Regions from separate parts of the Metabacillus elymi genome, predicted to be linked through region 1. Evidence: riboswitches for the same ligand, from Rfam matches in the RefSeq annotation. Region 1 holds a riboswitch; each other region holds the start of a gene.
What was found. A riboswitch is a leader RNA that binds a small molecule or an ion and turns the genes downstream of it on or off. The one in region 1 is predicted to bind S-adenosylmethionine.

Region 1 (4,831 bases):
TCTTATCTTTTAGATGTGCATATTGCTCTCTTGATAGCTTTAACTTATTATGAATTCCATCTTCAACTGCAAGCACTTTTATTTCCATCCCATACCAATCCTTTATACTAAACATTCTATAAAATCAGTATATTTTGTAGCTTATGAAAGCGTCAAGATTTTGGTTTGAAATGAAAATGAATATACTTATAAAAGTAAGAACCTGTATGACAGGATCTTACTTTTAAATTATCTATCTTATTACGAAATCAACCATCGTCATATTCATATCGCCAATAAAAAACGTCCTCCATTTCTAAATAGAAATGGAGGACGTTTTGTTATTTTTATTGATCCTGCTGTTCTTTAAAATATGTCCAGCCATCTTTTTGATAAACTCTACCATTTTTCATTAAATGCCCTAAAGCTCGTTTAAACGCACCTTTACTTAGTTCAAATCGTTCATATATATCATCTGGATCACTTTTATCATTGAAAGGCATAGCTCCGCCTCTTTCTTGCATATAACCATAAATTCGTTCTGCATCACCACTCAATGCCTCATGCTTACGAGGCAATAAACTGACGTTAAGAGTCCCATCTTCCTTCACGTCAATAACTCGTCCTGTTACTGTTTCACCTAAACGCGGCTCAACGGTTCGCTGTGAGGAATGGATAAAACCTTTATAGCCTTCTTCAGTTAATATGAATGAACCTGCTACAATCATTCTGTAGACAGTTCCTGATATTTCTTTATTAAACAACGAACGATCAGCATCTTTAAAGAGAGGTTCAACAATTTCCTCTGTCGCTAGGCGAACAAAAAAACGGCCATTTCCTGAAACCTTTAATGTACAATAAAGCTTGTCCCCTGGTTTAGGCCATACTTCTCTTAAAAACGGGAGGTGATCCATTGCAACAAGAGCATCCTTACTCAAGCCAATATCCACAAATGCCCCCATATCATCTACTACATCTACCACTTCGACCCAACCATATGATTGATCCGTAATCAGTGGTTTTTTCATTGTTGCATACAATCGTTCTTGAGCATCAATCACGAAAAAGACCTCAATTTTTTCTCCAACCTCGATTTCTCCTATCACTTCGCTTTTATGTAATAGTACACGCTCATCTCCATCTGTTAAGAAGTATCCATAATCAACCTTTTCATCTATCGTTAATATTGCAAATGTGCCTGGCATCATATCATTTATCGTTCCTTTCATCATTTAAGTGAAAATATTATTAGTTCTCACTTTCTCATCATTTATACGTCGTTTTCAGCAAACAATTATACTCAATAATCACCTGAGCGTTTAAAAAGTTGTGAACATTGTTTTATTTTACTATAATCTAACCATATTATATACGTAATGGAGGATTAATATGGCGAAAGATAGTTCATTTGATATTGTATCCAAAATTGAATTCCCTGAAGTGACAAATGCAATTAGTATAGCAATGAAAGAAATTGCTACTCGTTATGATTTCAAAGGGAGCAAAAGTAATATATCATTAGAAAAAGAAGAACTAGTTTTAGTCTCAGACGATGAGTATAAGCTAGACCAACTAAAAGATGTCCTATTATCAAAACTTGTTAAACGAAATGTACCAATTAAAAATATTTCGTATAAAAAAATTGAGAATGCCTCAGGTGGAACAGTTCGTCAAAGAGCAGAATTAGTTTCTGGGATTGATAAAGACAATGCCAAAAAAATAAATACGCTTATTAAAAACGCTGGCTTAAAGGTGAAAACTCAAATTCAAGATGATCAAATTCGTGTAACAGGAAAAAGCCGAGACGATTTACAACAAGTCATTGCTGCAATAAGAGAAGCTGACCTGCCAATTGACGTACAGTTTATTAATTATCGCTAAAAACAAAAGCGCTGGAGCTGGATGTCAAAGTTCCTACCCAAAGTAATCTTATATGATTTTCCCAGGCAGTTCATCAAACAAATCGTTGTCACATGAACTGCCTTTTTTACGTTTCAAAACTTGATTACCACCTTTTCCCACACTTAATATTATGAAAAATATCATTTAACTATTGATATTTTTCATAATATTAGATAAATTAGTTGTAACACTTTTCAATATATTAAAGTAAATACAATAATTTCATATCTTATCAAGAGAAGCTGAGGGACTGGCCCTATGAAGCTTCAGCAACCGGTCCATAACGAGTGAAGACCTGGATTTTAGTTGATTGTTCAAAGAAGAAAATAAACCTTAAGTTGTTTTCTATCCGCATCTACAAAGCTTGCAGGTGCGGATAGAAAACAAACAACAGTATGGTTTACAACCTTTCTAAACAATTTAATCTATCCTACTTATCCTCCGAGTGCCAAGGTGCTAATTCCAGCTAAGCATGTAAGATGCTTGAAAGATAAGGGGAAGCTTTGAATCATTCAGCCTTCTTCTTAAGAGGGCTTTTTTTATTATTATTTCGATTCATCTTTTCTCCTCACACTACTACATAGATCGGAGGCTTTTCTATGAGCTTTTTGGAAGACTTAAAAAGTAAGATTTTAATTGGGGACGGTGCAATGGGAACAATGCTTTATTCCCATGGTGTTGATCGTTGTTTTGAAGAATTAAACCTATCAAAACCTGATGATGTCAAGCGCGTTCATCAAGCATATATTCAAGCCGGTGCTAACCTAATTCAGACGAACACCTATGGGGCAAATGATATTAAACTCTCACGTTACGGCCTAGAGGATGAAATTAGACAAATTAACAAAACTGCTGTTGAAATTGCCAAACGAGCAGCTACTTCTTCGACGTATGTATTTGGAACTATTGGCGGAGTTCGTTCCTTCAAAAAAAGTGCCCATACACTTGAAGAAATTAAACGCAATTTTAGAGAGCAGTTGTTTATCTTACTAAATGAAGATGTAGACGGCCTATTACTTGAAACCTACTATGATTTAGAGGAAATGAAAACAGTACTCCAAATTGCAAAAAAGGAAACAAATAAACCAATCATTGCCAATGTATCCCTCCATGAAGCAGGTGTTTTACAAGATGGAACAGCATTAACAGATGCTTTTTCAACTCTCGAAGAGCTTGGTGCAAATGTAATTGGCTTAAACTGTCGTTTAGGTCCATACCATATGATTCAATCTCTTGAGGAGGTTCCGCTTCTTGAGTCAGCCTATCTATCTGTATTCCCGAACAGTAGCTTACCTGCTTTAAATGAAGGTCGTCTTGTTTATGAATCTGATGAAGGTTACTTTAAGGAGAGCGCTCTGAAATTTAGAGACCAAGGTGTTCGCCTAATTGGTGGCTGTTGTGGAACAACACCAAAACACATTCAAGCAATCGCTGAAGCTGTAGGGCATCTTGCTCCTGTTACAGATAAAAAGGTAAGAGTTCCGAAGCAAGTACAAGTAAATATCACATCTAGTAATACTGACACACTTCCTCCACTTCAGGAGATTGTAAAGGAAAAACGTTCAGTTATTGTTGAGCTTGACCCACCGAAGAAGCTTGGAATGAATAAATTCCTTGAAGGGGCACAAGCGCTTCATCATGCAGGTATCGATGCTTTGACTCTTGCAGATAACTCGCTTGCTTCTCCACGGGTAAGTAACCTAGCTGCCGGAATACTCGCAAAAGAAAAAACAGGTGGCAGAGCATTAATTCATATTACATGTCGTGATCGAAACTTAATTGGCTTACAGTCTCATTTAATGGGTTTACATTCATTAGGACTATCTGATGTACTAGCAATTACTGGTGACCCTTCAAAAATTGGTGATTTCCCTGGGGCAACTTCTGTTTATGATGTCTCTTCGTTTGATTTAATCAGTTTAATTAAACAATTCAATGAAGGTGTCTCTTACTCCGGTAAACCATTAGGTGAAAAAACCAACTTCTCAGTTGCGGCTGCCTTTAATCCAAATGTTCGTCACTTAGATAAGGCTGTTGTCAGACTTGAAAAGAAAATTGCCCATGGTGCAGATTATTTTATCTCACAACCTCTTTATTCAAGTCAGCAAATTGTCGATGTATATGAGGAAACCAGAAACTTAAAAGCACCTATTTACATCGGGATCATGCCATTGACATCAAGCCGTAACGCAGAATTTATTCATAATGAAATTCCTGGAATTAAACTTTCAGATTCGATTCGTGAAAAAATGGCAGCAGCTGGAACAGATAAGGAACAAGCCCGCCAAGAGGGCTTAGCCATTGCAAAGGATCTTATTGATACAGCATTTGATTTATTTAATGGAATTTATTTAATAACTCCATTTTTACAGTACGACCTTACAGTGGAGCTAACCAATTACATCCATGAGAAGGAAAAACAACTGGCTGAAAGGAAGATTACACATGTGTAGCATCAAAAATGAAATAAAAAAACGGATACTTGTACTTGACGGTGCAATGGGTACAATGATTCAAGCTGCTGATCTTACACCTGATGATTTTGGTGGTGAAGACTACGAAGGCTGTAATGAATATTTAACTTTAACAGCACCGAAAACAATTGAAATGATTCATGAAGCCTATCTTGAAGCAGGCTCAGATATCATTTCAACAAACACATTTGGAGCTACTAGTCTTGTTTTAGATGAATACGACCTAGGTTCTTTCGCCCTTGAACTTAATATTGAATCAGCTAAAATTGCAAAAAACGCAGCTGATAAATTTTCCACACCTGAAAAACCAAGATATGTTGCAGGAGCAATGGGTCCAACAACGAAAACGTTATCTGTAACTGGTGGGACAACATTTGATACTTTAGTCGATAACTATGAAGAACAAGCAAGAGGATTAATTATCGGTGGCGCTGACTTACTTCTCCTTGAAACTAGTCAGGATATGCTCAATGTAA
Region 2 (4,831 bases), 390 kb from region 1:
TTCAGGTATGAAGTTATTTAAGGTGCATGTTCCTGAAAAACAACTGCAAATGGGAATGTCAATTTATCAAACGATGTTTGCTTTATTTATGATTATTGGACCTGTTATTGGAACAGTTGTATTTCAGCAATATGGGATAGAAGTATCTATTGCAATCACAGGTGTCATGTTTTTACTTTCAGCAGTAGCGCTTATGTTTTTACCTGCCGATAAGTTGGTAGAAAAAACTGATGAGCAAACAACAGTTTTAGAAGAATTTGTGCAAGGATTTAAGTATGTTATGAAAAATAGATTTCTCACCATCCTAGGTGCTAATTTCTTCGTAGCAGGATTGGCTGTTGGTTTAATACAACCATTAGGTATCTTTATTGTGACAGAACAGCTTCAAATGGATAAGGAGTTTGTCCAATGGTTTATGGCGATAAACGGAATTGCTATGATTATTGGAGGTGGAATCGCGTTAGCTTTATCAAAGAAAGTAACACCGATTCGAATGCTCGCAGCGGGTATGTTTGTAAATGCCCTAATGATTTCAGTCATTGGGTTCTCGGAGATTTTATGGCTAACTTTAATAGCCCAGTTTTTCACAGGATTAATGATGCCAGCTATTCAAATTAGTATTAATACAATGATTCTTCAAAATGCTGAGGAATCTTTTGTAGGGAGAGTAAACGGGATCATGACACCTCTTTTTATGGGCGCGATGGTGCTGATGATGAGTTTAGCGGGAATCTTAAAACAACAGGTTGGTCTGGGGATTTCATATCAGGTATCAGCTGTTTGCATGGTCATTGGAGTTATTCTTGTTCTGCCGCTTGTTCTTGACCGATCTATAAAAAAGCGCGTAAAAGTTAATGTATAGGATTTGATCGCTTAGAGGTCTCTAGAGGCTGGGACATAACTAAATTGACCATTCTTAAAGCCGAATAATTTTTAATTTAATTAAGCGATATAAATAAAAAACCCAAACTATTACGAAACTCTAAATTAGAATTTCGCATGATAGTTCGGGTTTTTCTTTGGCTGAAATACTTTTGTCCCAGCCTCTTTTACTTAGTGGACTAGATCCCTTATATTCTGCAAATAAAATAAGGCAAGCACAGTAAAATGCTCACCTTTAACATTAAGTATACAATTATTTTTTTCCTTGACTTCTCGCACGGTTCCTCTCAAGCTCAGCAGCATACTCTTCTTGAGATTTCCCTTGTTTCGCGCTTTCAGATTCAATTTTTCTAAATTTGTTATCATTTCGATTTGGCATTCTTCCACCTCCTTTTGCACATCATTATTCTATACAACCTCTTTACTTTTATCCTTATTAACATAGGCTTAAAGGGAGATGAGGAAGAATTGGTATATTTTCCAACTAATTATATCAAGATAAACATAAAAGATAATTGATTTGAAAATAAATGATAATAAGGTGATTTAATGGAATTAATGAAGTATGAAGGTGAATGGTATGTATGGACCTTAGTAATAACAACAATATTATTCGTATTAATCATGCCAAAAAAAAATCTAACATGGGTCGGTATATTTATTACTATTGTTTTCTTAAGTGGGTTTTCTTGGATTTCTGATAGCATTGCAGGGGCAGTATTTGATTTATTTGACCTAGCAAAAAAACAAACAATCGAGCCAAGTGATTCTATGTTAATTAGCTTTGTACCTGCGAGCATTGCTACTATTTATGTTAATTTTTATAAACCTCAGAAGAAATGGGTTTTTGCTTTTGTTTTTACATTATTATGTTTTGTCTTAGAATTAGGATTAGTTAAGTCTGGATACATGGTAAATAACGATTGGAATACATGGTATGGAATTCCTGTTTATTTTACACTTTTTAGATTCTTCTTCCCTTGGTATTTACAGTTACTATCAAAAAAATTTATCAAATAATTAATTTAACAAACTGAGATTTACCACCTGTGTCTGTGGGGGAAAGCATTAAAACTGTAAATGGGAGTAATAATCAAATGGATACATTATTATTTTCCTATAACATAATAAGAGGTATTTTTTTAAAAAATCATTTAATATAAATATTCAAATAATAGTTGACATTAATGCTATACACTATTAAAGTATACATATTCTTATCTTTACTTAATTGCATATTCGATCTCTTATCAAGAGTGGCAGAGGGACTGGCCCGATGACGCCCGGCAACCGTTCTATTATAGAATTGGTGCTAAATCCTGCAAAACCGTTACGGTTTTGAAAGATAAGAGAGGAGACTCCTATATATTCTTGTGGCGAAACCTCTCTATCTTAGAGAGGTTTTTTGTGTTTATAAAGTAAAAATATACAAAAAAAGAAAAAGGGGAGTTTACAATCATGAATAACAAAATTTTTCACTCTGCATTTATTTTTATTCTAGTATTTACACTATTACTAACAGGTTGTGCTTCAAATAGTGGAGAAACGACTGAACCTGAAAAAAGGAAAGGCAACCCAGATGTTTCATTAGAGAATGTTCCAGAACGCTTTGCTGGTGGTGAGAGGGCAAAGATTAAAGTCATCCGTAAAATCGGTGGAGATGATCATACAGCACAATTTTTAGCTGGTGCGAAGGAAGAAGGAGAAGCATTAGGCTTTCAAGTAGATGTATTTACAGCTAATGGAGACACGGCAAAATTTCATGATGCCATAGCACAAGGACTAGAAGAAGATTATGATGGATTTATTATTTCTCACGGAGATGACGCTGCAACTGTTAATGCGGTTCAAAAACTAGTTGATGCTGGGAAAAGTGTTGTTACATTTGATTCAACGGAAAAATTAGCACAAATTGAAAATGTAACATTAACATCTCAGGATGATGAAGCACTTGCAACATTAGCATTAGACCAACTTATTAAAGATACTAATGGTGAAGCAAATATTGTGTATCTTTGGGTAGATGGCTTTCCTCCGATGGTTAGACGTAATCAAGTTTACCAAGAGAAATTGGCTAGTAACTCTGGTATTAAAGAAATTGAGCGTTTTGGAGTGGCAGCAGCTGATACTTCTGTAAAAACGCAAAATGCTGTAGCAGCAATGCTTAATAAACATCCTAAAGGTGAAATTGATGCAATCTTCGCGACATGGGATGCATTTGCAATCGGTGCAGCACGTGCAATTAAAGAAGCTGGTAGAGATGAAATTAAGATTTACGGTATTGATGTATCGAATGCAGATCTTCAAGAAATGCAAGATAAGAGTAGCTCTTGGAAATATACGGCAGCAGTTGATCCAAAGTTAATTGGAGCAGTTGACATGAGATTGTTAGCTAAAAAGCTAGCTGGTGAAGAAACGCCAGCAACGTATAACCTTGAAGCATCACTTATTTCTGGTGAAGTATTAGGGAAATCAGACGAGCCTATTAATATGGTAAATCTTGCAGATACTGTTGAAGGTTGGGGGCAGTCTACCGCATTTGAAGAGGAATGGATGAAGAGATTAAAAGAGTATTATAAAAAGTAAGAACTATTCTATGAAGAAAATGAGCGAACACTCTCTTGGTCTAGTATAAGAGGGTGTTTGCTTTTATCCTCCATATACTGGTAGAAATCTCCACAGATGAAAAATTGGTTTTGATAGAATAATAGCAAAATTTTCTCCATTAACATCAGAGGAGGTAAATGATGATTCATACAGTATTAAAAATGAAAGAAGTCTCAATCGAATTTCCTGGTGTGAAGGCATTAGATTCTGTAGATTTTACAATGAAAAGTGGTACAACCCATGCTCTAATTGGAGCAAATGGTGCTGGGAAATCAACGTTAATGAAGGTTTTATCAGGTACCTATGACCATTACACTGGTGAGATCTTAATTGATGATCATAAAACAAATATCCGTACCCCAAAGGAAGCACAAGGCTGTGGTATTCAAATTGTTCACCAAGAGGTAGATACTGCGCTCATACCAAATTTAACAGTAGGGGAAAATATTATGCTATCAAATACTGTTAATGGGATGGGGAAAAGACAATTTGTAAGGTGGAAGGATCTTCATAAAAAAGCAACAGTTATTTTGAACAGCCTAAACATTCATGTTTCCTCCAAAAAATTAGTTAGCGAGTTAACCTTGGCAGAAAAACAAATGGTACTGATTGCTAGAACAGTCTCGACAGATTGTAAATTTCTTATATTAGATGAACCAACAGCCCCGCTTAGCCATTCAGAAACAAAAGAGTTGTTCAGGATCGTGCAAGAGCTTAAAGCGAAGGATGTAGGAATCATCTTTATTTCCCACCGGCTCCCAGAAATTTTTGAAATCTGTGATGAAATTACAATTATGAGGAACGGTAAGTTAGTTTCACATGAGTTTGTTGCTGATACCACGACAGGTAAGGTAGTGGAACAAATGCTAGGTAGGGAATTGCAAGAACAATTCCCGAAAAAACCTTCTCAAATTGGTGAAAAGATCTTTGAAGTAAACACTCTTTCAGATACGGATAAAATAAGAAATATTTCTCTGTCAGTTCATAAGGGTGAAATTGTTGGGATTGCAGGCTTAGTTGGAGCTGGTAAAACGGAATTTTGTAAAGCTTTATTCGGAGAAGCAAAAATAAAGTCAGGTGAGGTAAAACTACGAGGTAAGGTGTTAACTTTATCAAATCCATATCAAGCAGTAAAACAAGGAATCGCATTAGTACCTGAGGAAAGAAGAAAAGAAGGTATTCTTGTTATGGAGTCAGTTGCAACAAATCTAACCGCAGCAAATCTGGGTGCTTTTACAAGGCCTTTTAGTTTCTTAAATCGTAAGGCAGAAAAGCAAAAGGCATTAGAGCTTATTGACAGTCTAGGGATTAAAACACCTTCAGAAGAAGCTAGAGTCCAAAA
Region 3 (4,831 bases), 900 kb from region 1:
ATGAACCTGATAAATCAATTCTGGATTTTCAAGTAAAACACGTGCAGACCAAAGGGGATCGTCCAATTCACACCCATGCTGCTCAAGCTCTGTAGCTAGAGCACCGTCCAGAATCATGATTGAATGATCGCGTAAAATAGCGTTAATTGGGTTGATTTTGTTCGACATATTCTACTCTCCTTTTCTTTAAAATTTGTGTTATATAATAACTTCCATAGCAAAACAAAATAAATGGAATGCAACAATACAGCGCAATGCGTTGTGTAGGATCAAATGCAATTCCAATACATGAAGCAAGGCAAAGTATAAACGAAACGATTGGTACTAGAGGATATAATGGTGCACGATAGACCAAGTCCTTTTCTGAATTTCCTTCTTTTATAAATTGTTTGCGAAATAGAAACTGTGAAGCACTAATACTCATCCAAACTGCAACCACGGCTAGCCCCGAAATGGATACAAGCACTATGTATACAGTATCTGGTGCAATAATACTTGATAACAAAGCTAAACCACCGCCTAACATGCTGAAAATGATTGCATATATAGGCACACCTCGTTTTGTCAATTTTGCAAAAATTGGTGATATAGTCTTCTTATCTGCAAGTGACCAAAGCATTCTAGAAGATGCATATAGACCTGAGTTTGCAGCAGATAAAATAGCTGTTAAAATAACAAAGTTCATAATATCCGCTGCATATGGCACACCAATTCGTTCAAGAACTGCAACAAAGGGGCTCTCTAATACTCCTGCATCCGAGATAGGCAATAACGCAGATAATACAACGATAGTTCCTACAAAAAAGATCACCAATCTCCATAATGTTGTACGAATTGCCTTTGGAATCGTTTTTTCTGGATCTGAAGTTTCTCCTGCTGCAATTCCTATTAATTCAGTTCCCGAGAATGCAAAATTCACTGCAAGCATCGTCATTATAATTACAAAAGCACCATTAGGAAATAAACCTGCACTCACAAAATTGGTAAAGAATGGTGCTGGTTGCGAATTAGTCATTGGAATAAAACCTACCATTGCTGCTACTCCTAAAATAATAAAGATCACAATTGCTATTACCTTTATAGATGCAAACCAGAATTCGGATTCAGCGAAAAGCTTAACAGTCAGAGCATTCAATACAAAGATCACAATTGCGAATAGAACACTCCATATCCAAACATTGATTGATGGAAACCATCGCTGCATTAGCAATCCTGCAGCCGTAAATTCCGAACCTAATGCAACAGTCCAGGTTAGCCAATATAACCAAGCTACTGTATACCCTGTCCCTGGACCAATGTATTTGGTTGCATAGCTATGAAACGCACCTGTCTCAGGCATATGTACTGAAAGTTCACCTAAACAAAGCATGACTAGATAAACCACTAATGCTCCAATTAAATATGAGAGAATTGTGCCGATTGGACCAGCCTGTTGAATCGTATAACCAGAACTTAAGAATAATCCAGTTCCAATCACTCCACCAAGCGATAGCATTACTAAATGTCGTGCTTGCATTTTTCTTTGAAATTCTTGTTTACTTTCGTTCTCCATTCATACTCTCCTTTATCTTACATCCAGAAAAAATCAAAAAAGCACTCTGAAAATAGAGTGCTTTACTGACAAATAAAAACTTAGGCTCTTATCTATCAAGGATTCATCACCCGCTGGAGTTAGCACAGTGTCTTAGTAGACCTGTTGCTGAGGTTTCATAGGGCCAGTCCCTCCACCTCTCTGGATAAGAAATAATTTTTTTAACCTTATCAACCTATGAAAAAATTGTCAATACACTTCTGTATAGTTAGAGAATTTCGAATATTTATAATAATCACAGCTGGCAAAGTAAAAAAATATAATTGAAGAATAGATCATTAAATCATTTCATTTTAAATTGGGATTAAACAGAGGGTAACTAATGAAGATTCAAACGATCTTTCGTAAAAAAGGACGACCCAACTTGCTACACAACGCATATATCTAACCTTGAATCAATGGAAGGTGTCGGTTGGATCTTTGTATCGATATCTCCACTCCGCCTACCTTGTTTTCACATTGAATTTTTGATCATTTATTCTTTGCTATATTATGAAACAGATTTCATAAATTCTAGATAAGTTATGTTAAAAACCTATTTACTTTCATTAATAAAGCCAATTTCCATGTCACTCCCCAAACCGCATTTACTTATACTTATGGTACGGTTCATCCTAACGATTCTAAATGAAGTACTTTAAAGCTCTTAAATGTTATGAGCTTTCTCATGTTGAAGCAGCCATTCCTTCCTCCATAGACCTCCTGCATAACCGGTTAATTTCCCATTTGAACCGATTATTCTGTGACAAGGGATCACAATGCTTAACCTGTTTTTCCCATTTGCACTCCCTACTGCTCTTATCGCCTTTTTATTTTCAATGGAAACAGCTATATCCTTATAAGATCCCGTTTTAGCGTAAGGTATTTTTGTTAAAGCATTCCATACTGTTTTTTGAAAGTCAGTCCCTTCAAATTGATATGGGAATGTAAATTCTTGGCGATGGCCCTTAAAGTATTCGTCAAGTTGGTTGTAGCATTCTGTTAAAACTGGAAGTGTTTCAGCTTGTAATAAATTCTCTTTTTTATTCCCTTCAGAAAACAGTATAGAACTGATGGCTTCATGAGTACTGATTATTTCTATCACGCCAATCGGTGATTCATAGTCTAATTTATATATTTTTGTCATATAAGGACCTCCATAGATAAAAGGTAGCATACGCCTGCCAACCTTCCCAATTTGCTGCATATTCCTCTATTTCTTCTATAGTCGGTTTCTCCTTAAGACTTAATAGATTCTTTAAGGCATTATGAAGACCTACATCCGCAATTGGAAAGGAGGAGGTTTGGTGTAAGCATTTCATCATCACATAATCTGCCGTCCATGCTCCGATACCTCTTATCAAGATTAATGATTTTTGTATTTGATGATAATCTTGTTTCTGAAGCAATAATTTTTTTGTTAATTTGCCACTTTTCATTTCTTTAGCAATGCCAATGATATATTCAGCCTTCCTAGTAGTAAATTGAAGTTTCCTTAAATCATCTATATCTAAGGATGCAATTTTTTCAAATGATGGGAATAACCAAAACCTTTGTCCTTCGAAAATTATAAATTCGCCAAATTGTTCAACAAACCGTTGCTTTAATGTGTAAGCAAATGGTAAATTAATTTGCTGTCCCATTATTGCCCATACTAGCGCTTCAAATAAATCTGGAATGCACATAATCCTTAAGCCAAAATATTTATGCGCAAGTTTCTTTAAAATTTTATCCTTACTAGCCATTTGATAAAATATTTCTAAATCATGAGCCAAATCAAACCATTCCCAAATATACTCTCCCACTTTTTTACGATGGAGAATAGATGGAGTCCTGATTGGAAATTCAACATTTATGCAATTATTGATATATTCTATTTTACATAAAATCAAAGAGTCTTTAATTTTTATTAGTTTATATACAGCTCCCTCTTTAATTTGATGAAGCACTTCCTGATTAGACCTTCCTAATAAAATTAAACACTCTTCAAAATTAAATTCCTCAGGAGGATAAATCTCCAAATAAGATTCATGATCAATCCAATTCATTTAGGAATTCCTTTCGATATTCACTAGGTGAACAGTTTTTTAAGCTTCGAAACACTTTATAAAAGTTGGAAGGACTCTGGAATCCTACCTCATAACAAATCTCTAAGTTTGTCATAGCTGTGCATTTAAGAAGATGGGCTGCTTTATCGATGCGTATTTTTTCTAAATAAGTACGCGGAGTCTCAGAGGTTTCTTGTTTAAATAAGCGTTCCAAATAAAAGGGACTTAAGCCTACTTGATCCGCTATGTCTTTTAGCATCAAATTTTGTTTATAATGGTTGACTAGGAAGGTAATGATCCTTCTGACAATCTCAATATGCGGGGATTGTTCAACTTCTGGCTGACATCTTTTGCAAGGACGAAAACCAGCTTCTTCAACTCCATTGATATCATGGTAGAATTCTACATTTACTTTTTTTGGCTTCCTTGATCTGCATGAAGGACGGCAATATATTTTAGTTGTTTTTACTGCCGTAAAAAATAGACCATCGTATTTACGATCACAAGCGATGATTTTGTCCCACATCTCTTCAAATGAAAGATTGATATTAATCACCATGTCATTCCACTATCCTTTCTGCACTTGTACTAGTTCTCATACAAATGGGAAGTATCCATAAACTCTAGTAATTCACCAGCACTTTTTCTAAATAAGCAATCACTTTATCAGATAGGGCATTTCCAAAACTAAATCGTCTCACACCTAATTCTTTAAGCTTATTACAATTTGTTAGTCCAGGTAAAGATAATACATTCAGTGGAGCACTAATATTCATTGTGATTTTGTTAATCTCATCCTCTTCTATTAATCCAGGAATAAAAATCCCACTAGCACCACTTTCAACGTACGCCTTTGCTCGTTCAATTGTTTCCAAAAGAGGATTTTGCCTTTGAAAGTAAGTATCAGTTCTTGCGTTAATATAAAAATTTCTATAACCATTATTTTCTAACGCTGCTCTTATATTACTTAAAAGGTCACAATGCTTAGATATCTCTTTTAACCCTTTTGGTTTTTTGAGTGAATCCTCAATATTGATGCCAGCTACCCCAGCATCTGCCGTCTTTAACACATTATCAACAATTGTTTGCATATCTTCCCCCTACCTTGCTTCAATATCAGCAGAAACTGGAATTTTCACATTATCTGCTATGGTTTTAATGATTCCCAAATGTCTATCAAAATCAATCATTTCTCCATCTGCAAATCCTAGTG

Region 2: another riboswitch for S-adenosylmethionine. It lies ahead of HUW50_RS11505 (sugar ABC transporter substrate-binding protein); the one in region 1 lies ahead of HUW50_RS13430 (bifunctional homocysteine S-methyltransferase/methylenetetrahydrofolate reductase).
Region 3: another riboswitch for S-adenosylmethionine. It lies ahead of mmuP (S-methylmethionine permease); the one in region 1 lies ahead of HUW50_RS13430 (bifunctional homocysteine S-methyltransferase/methylenetetrahydrofolate reductase).

The regions. Positions count from the first base shown of each region.
Region 1 is NZ_CP055263.1:2,817,622-2,822,452, reverse strand. Features, by position in the region: gene HUW50_RS13445 (hypothetical protein) at 1-88, opposite strand, end outside; gene HUW50_RS13440 (CvfB family protein) at 327-1,187, opposite strand; gene HUW50_RS13435 (YajQ family cyclic di-GMP-binding protein) at 1,369-1,860, shown strand; gene HUW50_RS27540 (hypothetical protein) at 2,026-2,079, opposite strand; SAM riboswitch class I at 2,108-2,378, shown strand; gene HUW50_RS13430 (bifunctional homocysteine S-methyltransferase/methylenetetrahydrofolate reductase) at 2,481-4,334, shown strand; gene metH (methionine synthase) at 4,327-4,831, shown strand, end outside.
Region 2 is NZ_CP055263.1:2,425,149-2,429,979, forward strand. Features, by position in the region: gene HUW50_RS11495 (MFS transporter) at 1-862, shown strand, start outside; gene HUW50_RS27075 (hypothetical protein) at 1,136-1,261, opposite strand; gene HUW50_RS11500 (hypothetical protein) at 1,432-1,902, shown strand; SAM riboswitch class I at 2,127-2,234, shown strand; gene HUW50_RS11505 (sugar ABC transporter substrate-binding protein) at 2,341-3,468, shown strand; gene HUW50_RS11510 (sugar ABC transporter ATP-binding protein) at 3,630-4,831, shown strand, end outside.
Region 3 is NZ_CP055263.1:1,915,335-1,920,165, forward strand. Features, by position in the region: gene mmuM (homocysteine S-methyltransferase) at 1-168, opposite strand, end outside; gene mmuP (S-methylmethionine permease) at 143-1,552, opposite strand; SAM riboswitch class I at 1,638-1,743, opposite strand; gene HUW50_RS08980 (methylated-DNA--[protein]-cysteine S-methyltransferase) at 2,238-2,717, opposite strand; gene HUW50_RS08985 (DNA-3-methyladenine glycosylase 2) at 2,701-3,618, opposite strand; gene HUW50_RS08990 (bifunctional transcriptional activator/DNA repair enzyme AdaA) at 3,605-4,177, opposite strand; partial or broken gene HUW50_RS08995 (isocitrate lyase/PEP mutase family protein) at 4,207-4,831, opposite strand, start outside.